4 regions of the Dorea chungnamensis genome follow, and region 2 is predicted to be linked to each of the others. Evidence: predicted binding sites of a transcription regulator. Region 2 holds the regulator's gene; each other region holds the start of a gene.

Evidence for each region. The regulator HrcA, encoded in region 2, represses chaperone genes, less so after heat shock. The targets are predictions, from matches to a motif close to TGTTAGCACTCNNNNNNNNNGAGTGCTAACA.
Region 1: a site for HrcA is predicted at 2,141-2,171, ahead of ABE613_RS08780 (co-chaperone GroES). Genes of this name have one in related genera too.
Region 3: a site for HrcA is predicted at 2,126-2,156, ahead of ABE613_RS10570 (Hsp20/alpha crystallin family protein). Genes of this name have one in related genera too.
Region 4: a site for HrcA is predicted at 2,521-2,551, ahead of clpB (ATP-dependent chaperone ClpB). Genes of this name have one in related genera too.

Annotation. Positions count from the first base shown of each region.
Region 1 covers NZ_JBDOHT010000008.1:68,398-72,546, reverse strand. The annotation lists gene ABE613_RS08790 (winged helix DNA-binding protein) at 1-135, opposite strand, end outside; gene groL (chaperonin GroEL) at 185-1,798, opposite strand; gene ABE613_RS08780 (co-chaperone GroES) at 1,833-2,117, opposite strand; gene ABE613_RS08775 (MarR family winged helix-turn-helix transcriptional regulator) at 2,335-2,766, opposite strand; gene ABE613_RS08770 (AAA family ATPase) at 2,866-4,149, opposite strand, start outside.
Region 2 covers NZ_JBDOHT010000006.1:143,278-147,426, reverse strand. The annotation lists gene dnaK (molecular chaperone DnaK) at 1-1,574, opposite strand, end outside; gene grpE (nucleotide exchange factor GrpE) at 1,613-2,314, opposite strand; gene hrcA (heat-inducible transcriptional repressor HrcA) at 2,332-3,375, opposite strand; gene ABE613_RS07305 (hypothetical protein) at 3,503-3,784, opposite strand; gene ABE613_RS07300 (hypothetical protein) at 3,857-4,149, opposite strand, start outside.
Region 3 covers NZ_JBDOHT010000011.1:42,114-46,262, reverse strand. The annotation lists gene ABE613_RS10585 (response regulator transcription factor) at 1-538, opposite strand, end outside; gene ABE613_RS10580 (sensor histidine kinase) at 525-1,649, opposite strand; gene ABE613_RS10575 (DUF4118 domain-containing protein) at 1,613-2,017, opposite strand; gene ABE613_RS10570 (Hsp20/alpha crystallin family protein) at 2,285-2,725, shown strand; gene ABE613_RS10565 (HdeD family acid-resistance protein) at 2,798-3,331, shown strand; gene ABE613_RS10560 (magnesium transporter CorA family protein) at 3,474-4,149, opposite strand, start outside.
Region 4 covers NZ_JBDOHT010000011.1:103,818-107,966, reverse strand. The annotation lists gene clpB (ATP-dependent chaperone ClpB) at 1-2,458, opposite strand, end outside; gene ABE613_RS10885 (C39 family peptidase) at 2,581-3,444, opposite strand; tRNA gene ABE613_RS10880 (tRNA-Pro) at 3,711-3,785, shown strand; tRNA gene ABE613_RS10875 (tRNA-Gly) at 3,801-3,871, shown strand; gene ABE613_RS10870 (D-2-hydroxyacid dehydrogenase) at 3,934-4,149, shown strand, end outside.

The DNA of each region.
Region 1 (4,149 bases), on a different contig from region 2:
ATGCAGAGCAATGTATTCGGCCAAGGTCATTTCACAAAAAAGTTCTCGGATTTTACCCCTGTTCATCAGATAATGTCGATATATCAGTTCATTCGAAAGCTCTGCTACTTCATTATTCTCTAATAAGTTCTTCATACATCTATCACTCCGAATCAGCTATCTTTTATCGGTCTTCATATTTATCCTAATACATATCCGGCTGCGGAGATACTGCCGGTGCTGCTTCCTTGACATCTGCCACAGCAGCTTCTGTAGTCAGAAGTGTAGCTGCTACGCTGACGGCATTTGCAAGTGCATGTTTTGTGACCTTGACAGGATCGATAATTCCTTCTTTGAGCATATCTACATACGTTCCATGAATTGCATCGAATCCAATTCCATCTTCACTTTCTTTTACTTTATTTACAACGACAGAGCCTTCCAGTCCTGCATTTTCTACAATCGCGTAAAGCGGTGCTTCCAATGCTGTTGCTACGATCTCTGCACCTGTCTTTTCATCGCCTGTCAGTGTTGCTGCAAGTTCATGGACTTTCTTCTGTGCATGGATATACGCAGATCCGCCGCCACTGATAATTCCTTCAGACACTGCAGCTTTGGTAGCGTTCATTGCATCTTCCATACGATATTTGGCTTCCTTCATCTCGGTCTCTGTTGCTGCTCCGACACGGATCACTGCAACACCGCCGCCTAGTTTGGCAATACGATCCATCAGTTTCTCTTTGTCAAAATCAGATGTTGTATCTGCCATCTGTCTTCTCAGGCTGTCAATTCGTTCTTCCACTCCGGCTTTGTTACCTGCGCCATCAACGATGGTTGTATTCTCCTTGGTAACTTTCACGGATCTGGCACGTCCAAGCATATCCATTGTTGTGTCCTTCAGCTGCATTCCAAGATCGTCCATAACGACCTGTCCACCCGTCAGAGTTGCAATATCCTGCAGCATTTCTTTCCGATTATCTCCGAATCCAGGAGCTTTTACTGCAACAACCTTTAAGGTTCCTCTTAATCTATTTACGATCAATGTAGTAAGAGCTTCGCCTTCTACATCTTCTGCAAGAATCAGAAGCTCTTTTCCCTCTCTCATGATATTTTCCAGAATCGGAAGAATGTCCTGAATATTAGAGATCTTCTTATCCGTCATGAGGATATATGGATTCTCCATATTGGCAACCATCTTCTCTTTGTCATCACACATATAACCGGAAAGATATCCATTATCGAACTGCATACCTTCTACCACATCAATTTCTGTCTTCATGGTCTTGGCTTCCTCAATGGTGATGACTCCATTCTCTCCGACCTTTTCCATCGCATCTGCGATCATCTCACCAACTTCTTCGTTACCGGCAGAGATGGCGGCAACCTTTGCAATATGATCTTTTCCAGTTACCGGCTGGCTCATCTCCTCCAGCGCTTCACAGACAGCATCGGAAGCTTTTTTCATACCTTTTCTCAGGATGATCGGATTCGCTCCGGCCGCAATGTTCTTCATTCCCTGGTTGACAAGTGCCTGTGCCAGAACGGTTGCTGTTGTTGTTCCGTCACCTGCGATATCATTCGTCTTCGTCGCAACCTCTTTAACCAGCTGCGCACCCATGTTCTCGTAGTGGTCTTCCAGTTCAATATCCTTTGCGATTGTCACACCATCATTAGTGATCAATGGCGCACCATAAGACTGCTCTAATACTACGTTCCTTCCTTTTGGTCCAAGTGTTACTTTTACAGTGTCTGCAAGCTTATTGACACCTGTCTCCATTTTCTTTCTTGCATCAATATCAAAACTAATATCCTTTGCCATAATGAATTCCTTCTTTCTCTGAACTTTTCAAAATCTATTCTACAATTGCCATAATATCGCTCTGATCTACAATAATATACTCTTCATCATCTATCTTAACTTCTGTTCCGGCATATTGAGAATATATAACTTTATCCCCTTCTTTTACCTGCATACCGCTACATTTTTCGTCGTCTCCCTTTCCAGGTCCAACCGCGATTACAACTGCATCCTGTGGTTTTTCTTTGGCACTGTCTGGCAGGATAATTCCAGATTGTGTCTTCTCTTCTGCTTCCTGTTGCTGCAAAATAACTCTGTTTCCTAATGGTCTTAATTTCATTACAATAACCTGCCTTTCATTTTTGTCAGCACTCTTTCTATCCGAGTGCCAGGTTTAGTTTAAAAAATATATTACTCCTCGCGAAGTAATTATTTTAATTTTAAACTATTTATTTTTAAAGTATTATATCACTTGTTTTTTCTTTGTCAACAGAGTTTATACTTTTTTTAAAAATAAAAATGCAAAGCATATTTTTATACCTTGCATTTTCATCAGACTATATGATATTTTCTATATTACTTTTTATCTTCAAGGAAACTTCCAGAAATACCCGAAGTTCTTCTTCTGATATTCCCTGCAGAATCTGCCGGTTCATCTCTTCTCTTCTTTTTGCCATCTCTGCAACAATCTCTTTCGCAGAATCCAGTACTTCATAATGCACATATCTACGATCATTTTCGTCTGGAATCGCCATAATAAACTTCCGCCTGCACAGACTGTCAACCGCCTGTGAGATATGGCCCCTGTTCATCATTAATTGTGTATGGATATCCGTGGGAGTGTTATGGCTGCCGCAACGGGATAAGAAATACAAAATCTCTAATTCTGCTTTTTTCAAGTCATATTTCTGGCGTAATTCTATACTTTGTTCATCCAACAGTTTCTTAAACTGTCCGCCTTGCAAGATAGATTCCATCTGTCCGTCCATAACATCACCTACTTTTTCAAATATTAAGTATCATTTTATCAAATAAGAGAATGTAAGGCAATAAAGGACTTGTGAATATTTATGCTCAAGAATAACAAGCTATTCTCTTTTTTCCCACTTTACTTCTGCTTTCTTGCCATAATGCGCCAGCCCAACATAATACACTGTCCCTTCCATCTGTGCATCATACTTCTTTTCCTTCGCCTGCCGTATTGCATCCAGCGCCAATTCTTCCAGACTCTGTGACTTGTCTCTGGTATATTTGAATTCCAGTATCATATGTGGCAGTTCTGGTTTTCTGGCATAAAGGAGAATATCTCCCCTTCCCATTCCACTCTCCCGGTTACTTTGCACATCATAATATGGATGCAGAAAAGTACACATTCCTAGCATCATCATATGATAGCTGTTCTCACTTTTTAAATCATGACAGGAGGGCAGATTCATTAGAATCCACTGATATTCTTCTGCAAATCTCTCCATAGCCTCTGTTCTCAGATTCAAGAGCATCAGGTCAATATGTCCTTCTTCTACCTGCATATAAAATGCTGTAAGTTCCTGAAAAGCCTTCCACACTTCATAATTTGGAATCCGAAGCTTATAGATTCCTTCACTTAATTCCTCCTGGACCGTTACCATCCCTGCGTTGATTAACAGTCCCCAAAGAGAAGCATCATCCTGCTTCTCATAATATGCCATTGACAGTTCTGCACTGACAGTTGCTGTTCCTTTTTCAATCAATTCATTATAGCCACGGGAAAAAGATTCGCCCCGCTGCGCAAGTGCATTTTTAATGATACTGTTCTCACTGGTATTCAGCCAATAGGCTTCTAGCTTCTTTCTGGATGCATAACATGTTACCGACCACGGATTATATACCTCCTCTGTACCGAACAGATATCCATCATACATTGCCTTAATATCACTTGAAAATTCCAGTTCACAATATTGCAAAAGTGCTTTGACTTCCTTCTCTGAGAATCCAAAGCATTCTGCATATTCCGGATCCTTTACCGTACAGACAACCAGATTATTGAGTCCGGAAAATATATTCTCCTTGGCAACACGCTGCACTCCAGTCAACATCGCTTTTTCAAGAGACGGATTCCCTTTGAGCGAAGAGCTTAAAAGTTCTGCCAGTACGCCACGTATATTCTCATAATATCCGCTATCATTTGCAGAAATAAATGGTGTATCATATTCATCTATAAGAAGGTATACCTTTTTCTCATAATATAATTCCAACAAATAACATAATACAGAAATCGATGCAACAAGATAATTTCTCCCCTCATCATTCATTTCCCTCTGGCAAAGACAGCGATATATCCTCTGTGCCTGCGCATTCTGCTCCTTGGGCAATCGCGCTTCCTTCCATACAAA
Region 2 (4,149 bases):
TCACCAAGTGCCTTCTCAGTCTGGAAAAGTAATGCATCTGCATCGTTCTTAGCATCGATTCCTTCTTTACGTTTCTTATCCTGAGCTTCGAATGCTGCTGCTTCTTTTACAGCTTTTTCAATATCTTCATCGGACATATTAGAGCCAGCAGTAATGGTAATATGCTGTTCTTTTCCTGTTCCAAGATCTTTCGCAGATACATTTACGATACCATTTGCATCAATATCGAATGTAACTTCAATCTGCGGTACTCCACGTGGAGCTGGTGCGATTCCATCCAGTCTGAACTGTCCGAGAGACTTGTTATCTCTTGCAAACTGTCTTTCACCCTGTACAACATTGATATCAACGGCTGTCTGATTGTCTGCTGCAGTAGAAAAGATCTGGCTCTTCTTGGTAGGAATTGTTGTATTTCTCTCGATCAGTCTTGTAGCAACACCACCCATAGTCTCAATAGACAGTGACAATGGAGTTACATCAAGAAGAAGGATATCTCCAGCTCCTGCATCTCCGGCAAGTTTACCACCCTGAACAGAAGCACCAAGTGCTACACATTCATCTGGGTTCAGAGATTTGCTTGGCTCTTTGCCAGTCAGACGTTTTACTTCTTCCTGTACAGCCGGGATACGTGTAGAACCACCAACCAATAATACCTGACCCAACTCAGATGCTGTGATTCCTGCATCTGAAAGTGCTCTCTGTACAGGCTCAGATGTCTTCAGTACGAGATCATGTGTCAATTCATCAAATTTTGCTCTTGTCAGATTCATATCAAAGTGCTTTGGACCTTCTGCTGTTGCTGTGATGAATGGAAGGTTAATATTCGTTGTTGTTGCAGAAGACAATTCTTTTTTAGCCTTCTCAGCAGCTTCTTTTAATCTCTGAAGTGCCATCTTATCTGTAGATAAATCAACACCTTCCTGTTTCTTGAATTCAGCAATCATATAATCTGTGATCTTCTGGTCGAAATCATCACCACCAAGTCTGTTATTACCAGCTGTAGACAATACTTCGATGACACCATCACCAATTTCGATGATTGATACATCAAATGTACCACCACCTAAGTCATATACCATGATCTTCTGTTCTTTTTCATTATCAAGACCATATGCCAGAGCTGCAGCTGTAGGCTCGTTGATGATACGTTTTACATCAAGACCTGCAATCTTACCAGCATCTTTTGTTGCCTGGCGCTGAGCATCGTTAAAATAAGCAGGAACTGTGATAACAGCTTCTGTTACCTTTTCTCCAAGATATCCTTCTGCGTCTGCTTTCAATTTCTGAAGAATCATAGCAGAAATCTCTTGTGGAGAATATTTCTTGTCATCAATTGTAACTCTGTAATCGCTGCCCATTTCTCTCTTAATAGAAGAGATTGTTCTCTCAGCATTTGTTACTGCCTGACGTTTTGCAGGTTCACCTACCAGACGCTCTCCTGTTTTTGAAAATGCTACAACAGATGGTGTTGTTCTTGCACCTTCTGTATTTGCGATGACCGTTGGCTGGCCACCTTCCATAACAGCTACACAACTGTTTGTTGTTCCTAAGTCAATACCTATAATTTTGCCCATTATAAAGACCTCCTAATTATTTTAAAATGAAGTTCAATTTAGTTTGCTACTTTTACCATACTGTGTCTCACTACAGAGTCACGGTACATATAACCTTTTTGGAATTCTTCGGCTACAATATTCTCACCAAAGTTTTCATCTTCCACATGCATCACTGCATTATGAAAATCAGGATTGAATTCCTGTCCTACCGCTTCGATAGGTTTGACCCCAACTCCTTCCAGTGTAGTCATCAACTGTTTATACACCATCTCCATTCCTTGGATAAAGGGATCGTTTTTTTCTTCTTCCTTGACACCATTAAGCCCTCGCTCAAAATTATCAACTACCGGAAGAATCTTATCTATGATATCTTTCGCTCCAATTTCATACATCTGGGATTTTTCCTTTTCTGTACGCTTGCGGAAGTTATCAAACTCAGCCATCTGACGAGTAAGTCTGTCTGTCAGTTCTTCGATCTTCTCGTCCTTTTTATCTTTTTTATTCTTCTTGCCAAATATCTTTTTTTCAGATTTGGATTCATCACTGTTCTTGGCTTCTGCTTCGTCAGCAATTTCATCTGATTCAGCATCTTCTTTTGTAGCAGCGTCCGCTTCTGATTCTACTTCATTATCTCTTTCGTCGCCAGTTTCTTCTGCAGCTTTTTCGTCGGCTTCTGTCTGCTCTGCAGCAGCTTTCTTTGCCTCCTCAACTGCTTCTTTTACCATCTCTTCCTGGCTCTTCTCCTGATTATTTTCCAAGGGTTATTCCACCTTTCTTATTCTTTTTTATGAAACATCCGATCCAGCTCATTCTGAAGCCGTTTCATAGATTTCAATACATGTTCATAATCCATTCTTTTTGGTCCGATAATACCTATGGTTCCCTTCATGCCATCTCCCAATTCATAAGTTGCGGTGACAACACTACAATCCTTCATAGTCTGTACCGGTGTCTCATCACCAATATATACCTGAATCCCTGTATTATCTTCTTTTGCCAGCGTCTGTGTCACTAGTTCAGTCAATTGCTGCTTTTCTTCAAAAGCACTGATAATTTCCTGAGCACTCTGATTATCACTCAATTCCGGGTACTTAAATATGTTCGTAGCACCACTTGTATAGATCTGCATATCTTCATCGATCTGAATGGCATCCGCTACTGCATCCAGAACATTTCCAATCACTGCACTGTGTATTCCAGCCTGCTCTTTCAGCCTTGCAATCAATCCAAGATTAATCTCTTCAATAGACATACCATTTAACGTTGTGTTAAGAAGCATATTCAACTTCAATAAATTTTCATTACTGAGTGGTTCATCTATATTAATAATCTTGTTCTTAATCACATTACCGCCAAGTACGATCACCGCAATGATCTGTTCCTCGTCTACCATAGACAACTGAATGAACTTAATTTTATTCGCGCTGTTCATTGGTGTAGAGACCATTGTTGCGTAATTCGTATTACTGGCAAGAACTTTCGCTGCCTGCTTCAGAAGCTGTTCCATCTTGTCTGCCTTATCCAGCATCTGCTCCTGCATCTCATTCAGTTCCTGTTCCTTCTCTTCCATCAACATATCAACATAAAGTCTATAGCCCTTATCCGAAGGAATTCGTCCAGCAGACGTATGTGGCTGTATAATGTAACCAAGCTCTTCCAGATCAGCCATCTCATTACGAATCGTTGCAGAACTCAGATTCAAATCCGTATATTTTGAAATCGTTCTGGAACCAACAGGCTCGCCGGTCTCAAGATAATTCTGAATGATTGCATGCAGAATTTTTAATTTACGATCACTAAGTCCATGATCCGCTATCATCTGCACTCCTCCTTTCGGATTTCCCTGTTAGCACTCGAATTTAAGGAGTGCTAACATCTTCGACTATTAATGTATCACTATGGTTTTCATTTGTCAACATAGTTTACATATTTTTTATAAAATGAATTTAGATGAGAATGGTTATGATTGGAATGTGGACGGCGAGAAGATGGATGGAATGGCTGGCATTACGGAGTCCTTCGCTAAGAATCCATAACAGGAAAAGAAGCAGATATTTGGCGACCAGGCTGATTCGCCCCGAAATCTTGATGATTTCGAGGCTCAGCAGCCTTCTCAGATTTGGCTGGAAACCAAATCTTCGCACAAAATATCTGCTTCTTTTCCTATAACGGCTTCTAGTGCTTGTCCAACGAATGCCAGCCATTCCATCCATCTTCTCGCCTGACATTCCAAACCACTAATCTTCCTCATCAGGGAGATTCTGCGCATGATGAAAAGTAGAAAAGTATTATCAAAAATCCTAACTAAGCTCGATTTTTTCTGCTTCTTCCGGCTTAAACTCATTTTCAAGGTCATAGATATTATGTCCGGTAGATTCACCCAATACTCTTCCTTCTAATGAGTAGCAACGGATAAATCTCTTTGGATCGATACTGGACCAGTGTTCTACATCCCAGCTCATATAACCATCTGCGTCAGATTTCTTTTCTTTCAGATATAAATCTACCTGACGTCCATCCTTCATGATCTGGATCAATCCTTTTGTTCCATCCACTTCTAATTCTTCCTTTTTTACTGAATCGTAAACTTTCA
Region 3 (4,149 bases), on a different contig from region 2:
TTCCCGGATTCTGCATAAATAAAAGCAACAGCTGATATTCCAAAGGGGTCAGATGAATCTCCTTGTCATCCTTATAGGCAATATGCGCCCCATTATCCAGTTTCAGATCTCCATTTACATATACGGTATCATCAGGTCTTTCCTCTGATTCCGAATGATTCATACGATAGTAATGCCGCAGTGCCACCCGGATTCTGGCCATCAGCTCTGTTGCAGAAAAAGGTTTCGTCAGATAGTCATCCGCGCCATCATCCAAAGCCGCAGCCTTTTCTTTATCCTGATCCCTTGCAGAAACGATAATGATAGGAACTTCTGACCATTCCCGGATTTTATGGAGTACTTCCATTCCATCCATATCCGGAAGGCCCAGATCCAATAAGATCAGATCTGCATTTTTCCTTACCATATAGGAGATGCCATCTTTCCCATTCACTACACCTTCCACAGAAAAACCTGCATTTTCCAATGTATAAACCATAAAATTCTGTATCTGTACATCATCTTCTATAATCAGTATTTTTTCTTTAAACAATTTCACTTTCTCCTTCCGTAAGCGGTAATGTAAAGAGAAACTCTGCTCCCTTTCTATCCGTCCGGTTCCGTCCGGTAATTGTTCCTCCATGGGCATTTATCACCGTTTCACAGATTGTAAGCCCCAGCCCGATTCCTCTTTTCACATCAGCCGAACGGGTTTTAGACGTATAAAATATTTTAAACAAATTAGAAACATCTGCTTCTGCAATTCCCTCTCCTTCGTCTCGGACAGAAACCAGTAGTTCATCTTCTGTGTAACTGGCAGAAACAGTAATGGCTTCCTGCGGTCTTGTGTGTTTTACTGCATTGTCCAACAGATTGGTAATTACCTGCTCAATCAGCTTTGCATCCATGGGCACTAACCGAAACTCTTCCGGTATCTCTACCTGTATCGCACGATCCGGGAGAATTCGTTCCACATGAGCAACCGCACATCCAATCACTTCTTCGATTGCTTCCATTTCCTTATGTATCACAATTTTACCATCCTGCAGTCTGGTCAGACTTAAGATATTTTCTACTAAAGATTTCAGCCAGTCGGCATCCTGATAAATACCTTGAAGCAGTTCCTGACGTCTGTCTTCTTTGTCTGTCATATCCATCAGCATTTCCGAAGTTCCCATAATGCCTGATAACGGCGTCCGAAGATCATGGGAAATCGCACGCAGAAGATTCGCCCGTTCTCTTTCCCGTTCCATATTTTCTCTGTCACGCACTCTTTCTACCGTTACTTCAATACGTTCCATCGCCATGGAGACATTTTCTATGATAGAATGCAACAGCTTTTTCTTTTCCTGCAGCTGTTCCGCATTCACAGTTTTATCAATTTTTATCACTGCCAGCAAATGTTCCCTCCCATTAACCGGATATCCATAAGTGTCCTCTTCTTCCAGATATTCTGTCCGAAGATCTGTATATTTCTTCCGAATCTCTTCTGCATCCGGCAATCCTCTGTGAATCTGTTCTTTTCCTGACTGCTGAATGTAGATCGGTGCAGACTGTCTTCCAATATAAATACATCCAACATTTATCTGAAGAAGATGGCTGATACTTTCTGCAGCGATTTTCAGAACTGCTTCTATATCTGAAGCATCCGACAGTTTACTGGAGAGCATATATAAAATCTGGCTTTCTTTTCCTCTTTCATTAAAAGTTTTTCTTTTGTTGTCAGGGCACTCGTAAGAATGGAAGTTGTCAGCATGATTGAAAAAGTAACCAGATACTCCGGATCATTTACAGCAAGCGTATGATAGGGTTCTGTAAAAAAATAATTATAACATAGTAATGAAACTACCGCTGATAAAATCCCATACTGATATCCTGATGTAAATCTTGCAACCAAAAGAACAGCCAAAAGATACATCACTACAATGTTAGTCTCTGGAAATCCCAGTCCTGTAAATATCTTTCCAAGTATGGTAGCTACAAAGACAACTGCCGCCAGTTTTAACAGACTCAACAGTACTTCTTTTGTTTTACTCATTACAATCGCCTCTTTATTATCGTATTTTCCCCATTAAGTAAAGCACACACAGGCTGTTTTTCAATCCCATGAAACATGGCATTCAAGTTCACAAAATCTTCACAGAATTATTAGCACTCTCTATTGACGAGTGCTAATCCGTGTGTTATATTACACGTAGAACAAAGGAAGAGGAACTGATTTCTCTTCCTGATATTCATAAATCAACACTTCGGGTTTCTCCGATAGTGCAAACTTTAGTTTATGTCATGAAAGGAGATATGACTTATGTTAATGCCTAGTATTTTTGGAGAAAGTTTATTTGATGATTTTTTGGATGATTTTGCTTTCCCGGACATCGATAAAAAATTGTATGGGAAACATGCTCCCCATATCATGAAGACCGATGTGAAGGAAAAAGACAACACTTACGAAGTGGCCATTGATCTTCCGGGATTTAAGAAAGACGAGATTCAGATTCAGCTTGAAAATGGTTACATAACCGTAAGTGCGGCAAAAGGTCTGGATAAAGACGAAAAAGATAAGGAAGGAAAATATATCCGCCGCGAGCGTTATGCCGGAAATGTAAGCAGAAGCTTTTATGTAGGAAATAATGTTCAGAGAGAAGACATCCATCCGAAATTTGAAAATGGTATTCTTTCCTTTACTGTTCCAAAAGAGCAGAAGGCAGTAGAAAACAACTCACATTATATTGCCATCGAAGGTTAATCTCAAACGGGCAGGGAATAAAACCCCTGCCTGTTTTAAAAGCTAAATACAAGCAGGAAAGAGGTTTTTGATATGAGTAAAACGACATCAAGAGTATTATGGATTTTAGCCGGAATTTTTCTGATTATAATCGGGATCGGATGTTTGAGGAATCCTGGAGAAATTCTTTATGGTCTTCCCATTATCTTTGGAGTTGCCATGATGTTTTCCGGCATTATAGATATTGTGATATTTGCAGCCGGTCATGATTATATGGCAGGCTCTGGCTGGTTTCTTGCTGACGGCATTCTGACCATACTGATGTCTTTATTCATTTTGGGAAATGGATGGTTTACAGCAATGACTATTTCCTTTATTTTAGGAATGTGGCTGATTTTTTCAGGTATCACCAAACTGGTTAATTCTTTCGACCTTCAAAAACTGGGAGTAAAGGGCTGGGGCTGGTTTACAGTACTTGGAATCCTGCTGACTGTGATTGGTTTTCTGTCATTCACACATCCATTTGCAAGTATTGCAGCTATGGCCTGGGTAATCGGATTTTTCTTGATCCTACAGGGTATTGTATCTGTTATGCGTGGATGCTTTTCCAATCGCTTCTGGATGTAAAATATAACAAAAATAACATTGCCAAGGAGGAAAAAGGCACCTCTTCATATAGATTCGGCTGCATACAAAATTGTGTGCAGCCTTTTTTAACGAATACCTAATTTCAAAAACAATTCTCTTACTCTCTACGGATAATCTTATCCTACAACAATTTTTTCTTTTTAAAATAAATAAGTTCCAGAATAATTGTTATTACTGCAATTGAAATCACTGCAACATATCCGTATTTCCACTGCAGCTCTGGCATATTTACAAAATTCATACCATACCATCCAGTCAAAAGTGTCAAAGGAAGGAATAACGTTGTGACAACCGTCAGAATACACATAATCTTATTCTGCTGTGCATCTTGCTGAGATTGGTACAATTCCCGTAACTGTAGTATATTCTCCCGAAGCAACTGTACATGGTTTTGCAGCCGTTCTGTACGAAGTGCATAACGATTCCACTGTTCTGTATTACAGATGATAGAAATTCCATCTTGAGACTGGAGCAGATCACCAATCACAGTAAGTTGCTCATAATAGGCATCCAACTCCGAAAGTCTTTGACGATACCTTGTAAGTACTGTAAAGAAATCATCCGGAACATTTTTTATGAGCTGGTCTTCCATCTTTTCAATCTCTTTTTCTAAATGTAACAGATACAAAAGATCATTTTCAATCATCACTTCCATCATCTTAAGAAGAAACTGATCCGGCGATTTCAACTGCTGAAACTGTTCTTCTTTTTTCTCTATCCAGTGTTTCAGATCCCCATTGCACTCAATTAAAAAAAGTTCTTTATCTGTCATGTAAAATCCACAGGAAATCTGAGAT
Region 4 (4,149 bases), on a different contig from region 2:
TCAGCGGACGTGCTCCGTAAGTTGGATCATAACCGGCATCCACGATATAACTCTTTGCCGCATCCGTAAGTGCAATCTGAATCTCTTTGTCATCCAGACGCTTGTTGACATCTGCTATTAATAAGTCAATAATGTCATAAATATTATCTTTCGTCAATGGTTTGAACATAATCGTCTCATCCAGACGATTCAGGAATTCCGGTCTGAAATGTGCCCGTAATTCTTCCATAACTGCCTGCTGGCTTGCTTCACTGATATTTCCCTGTTCATCAATACCGTCCAGCAGATAAGAAGAGCCGATATTAGAGGTCATGATCAGAATCGTATTCTTGAAGTCCACGGTACGTCCCTGTGAATCCGTAATCCGTCCGTCATCCAATACTTGAAGCAATACATTAAATACATCTGGATGCGCTTTCTCAATCTCATCAAAAAGCACTACAGAATATGGTTTTCTGCGAACTGCCTCTGTAAGCTGACCGCCTTCATCATATCCAACATATCCCGGAGGCGCTCCGATCAGTCGAGACACCGAGTACTTCTCCATATACTCACTCATATCGATTCGTACCATATTGTTCTCGTCATCAAAGAGGCTTTCTGCCAACGCCTTGGCAAGCTCTGTCTTACCTACACCGGTAGGACCAAGGAACAGAAAAGAACCAATCGGTTTTGTCGGATCCTTAATTCCGGCTTTTGAACGGATAATTGCTTCGGTTACCAGCTCCACACCTTCATCCTGTCCGATAACACGCTTATGCAGTTCATCTGCCAGATGTAAAGTCTTGCTTCTCTCACTTTCATTCAGCTTAGCCACAGGAATCCCAGTCCATCGAGATACAATTCGCCCAATCTCTTCATCGGTTACACTTTCGTGAACCAGAGACATATCTTCATCCTTTACCTTCTCTTCCTCCGCTTCTAACTGCTTCTGCAACTGAGGCAGCCTTCCATACTGAAGCTCAGCTGCCTTCTCCAGATCATAAGAATGCTGCGCTTTCTCAATCTCTTTATTGACCTGTTCTATCTCTTCACGAATCTTCTGAACTCGTTCGATTCCAACCTTCTCATTATCCCATTGCGCTTTCTTTCCTGCGAACTCTTCTCTAAGCTCTGCAAGCTCCTGCTGCAGGTGTTCCAGCCGTTCCTTACTGAGACGGTCATCTTCTTTCTTAAGTGCAGCCTCTTCAATCTCCATCTGCATGATCTTACGCCGCAGTTCATCCAGCTCTGTCGGCATAGAATCCAGTTCTGTCTTAATCAGGGCACATGCCTCATCCACCAGGTCAATCGCCTTATCTGGTAAGAAACGATCGGAAATATAGCGATCTGACAATGTTGCCGCTGCTACCAGAGCACCATCTGTAATCTTCACGCCATGGAATACTTCATACCGCTCTTTCAGTCCACGCAGAATAGAAATGGCATCTTCCACGGTAGGCTCATCTACGGTTACCGGCTGGAAACGACGTTCCAGTGCAGCATCTTTCTCAATGTACTGACGATATTCATCCAGGGTCGTAGCACCGATACAGTGCAGCTCTCCTCTTGCCAGCATTGGTTTTAACATGTTGCCGGCATCCATGGCACCGTCTGTCTTACCTGCACCTACAATCGTATGGAGCTCATCAATGAAAAGAATAATTCTGCCGTCGCTGTTCTTTACTTCCTCCAGCACTGCTTTCAGACGTTCCTCGAACTCTCCACGATATTTCGCACCTGCTACCAGCGCACCCATATCCAGTGAGAATATGGTCTTATTCTTCAAGCCTTCCGGTACATCTCCACGCACAATACGCTGAGCAAGGCCTTCAACTACTGCCGTCTTACCTACTCCCGGTTCTCCGATCAAAACCGGATTATTCTTCGTTTTACGAGACAGAATACGAATCACATTACGGATCTCGGAATCACGTCCAATGACTGGATCCATCTTCTGCTCTCTGGCACGTTCTACAAGGTCAGAACCATATTTATTCAGAGTGTCATACGTATCCTCTGGATTATCGCTGGTCACGCGCTGATTGCCTCTGACTGTAGATAATGCCTGCAGGAATCCTTCCCTGCTGATTCCCATCTCCCGGAAAATCGTCTTAATCTCTTTGCTTGCATACTTCATAATGGACAAAAACAGATGTTCAACAGAAACATATTCATCTCCCATCTGCTTTGCCTCATCTTCCGCATGAACCAGTGCATTGTTCAGATCCTGTCCTACATACTGCTGTCCGCCTTGAACCTTCGGGCGCTTCCCGAGTGCTTCTTCCACCCGATTGATCATGCTGCTTTTATCGAGTCCCATCTTCTCAATCAGCTTGAGAATCAGACTGTCATCCTGCGTCAGCAATGTGTAGAGCAGATGTTCCTGTGCAATCTCCTGGTTGCCATAATCCAATGCCACACGTTCACAGCCTTGAACAGCCTGTAATGATTTTTGCGTAAATTTATTAATATTCATACTGACAACCTCCTATATAAAAAGCGTTATTGTTCTATTTACGATATAACAATAACGCTTTTTGTTAGCACTGTCAAGTGTTGAGTGCTAATATTTTCAGTTTTTTTGGAAATCATGTAAAGCTATTCCTTCAAAGAATAAATCCACATTGCTTTTATCTGGTCTGCAATCTCTGCATATACCCAAGTCTTATCACTGTTTTTCTGGCTAAACGGGTCATTGACCGTAACATTTCCACTTTCATACCCCGTTAACACGATGAAATGTCCAATTTTCGTAAAATCTCCTGGCCCTACACTGCAGATAATTGGATGTCCGGCTGTTAGTTCTGCGCTCACCTGTTCTTCCGAAAGCAACCCCTCGTAGCAGGACAGATTCCAGTTTGCTCCGGCCTCACTCATGAATTTCCAGTAAGTATCATTATTCTCATCTACATAAGAATTCTCCGTACCATATGCCGCCACTTTGGCAGGCGTAATCGACGGGTCTTCATTAAGTCCTGCCGCTACCATGGAAAGACAAGTAGGTCCACAGCCGCTGACGGCCACGATACTTGTTCCATAAGGTGCATATCCCCAACGTTCATCCCATTGGATCAGTTGTGGAATCTCTCCTGCTTCCAGATCATCCCCTATGGTATCAGCACTGGGGTCATCCTTTTTCTCGCCATAATCCTCTACAAAATCAATCGTTTCTTTATTCTTGCCCAGAAGATCGATGACACCTTCCGGATATCCATTTTCCTTGGCTTCCCTTTTTACACGCTCCAATCTCTGGGCTTCTGTTTCTACAGTCTCCTTCTCTTCTTTTTCTTGTTGTGTAATCTTCGTGGTTTCCTTTACTTCTGCTTCTTTTTTATGTCTTTGGATCTGGCAGCTTACCAGAGCCACGATAATCATTAACAAGACTCCCGCTATCACTAGCAATTGACGCCTTACTTGTTGCTTGCGTTTAGAATATTTCTTTCTTCTTTTTTGCTGGTACATCTAGTTATTCATCCTCTCGTTGATCTAAATCATTCAATGAATCTATATCATAACTATGTCCGATGACATAATCTCAGTTTGCAAAACTTCATGACAGTAATTATACTCCACCCGTGGTTATGTGACAACTTAAAGAATTCTTAATCCGTCCCAGAAAAAAATTTGAAAAATTTTTAACATTCTTTGATAATTTCCTCTTGCCTTTTTTCAAAAAAGATGGTATTATATAACTCGTTCACGAGAGTGATTTCAATTAACAATTTCATCGGGGTGTGGCTCAGCTTGGCTAGAGCGCCTGGTTTGGGACCAGGAGGTCGCAGGTTCGAATCCTGTCACCCCGATATTTATAACAACATGCGGGTGTAGTTCAATGGTAGAACACCAGCCTTCCAAGCTGGATACGTGGGTTCGATTCCCATCACCCGCTTTTTTCATGCTCTTTTTTACAACGGGCTCAAATTATCAATAATATTAAAAGGAGGCACATGTATGAAGATTGTATTTCTAGACGCCAAAACAATCGGAGATGATATTGATCTGTCTGGCTACGACCAACTGGGAGAAGTTGTAAAGTACGCTTTTTCTACTTCTGATGAGGTACCTGCCAGAGTCACTGATGCTGATGTTCTTGTTGTCAATAAAGTTCAGATTAACGAAACTACGATTGGACAGGCAAAAAACCTGAAACTTGTCTGTGTAACTGCA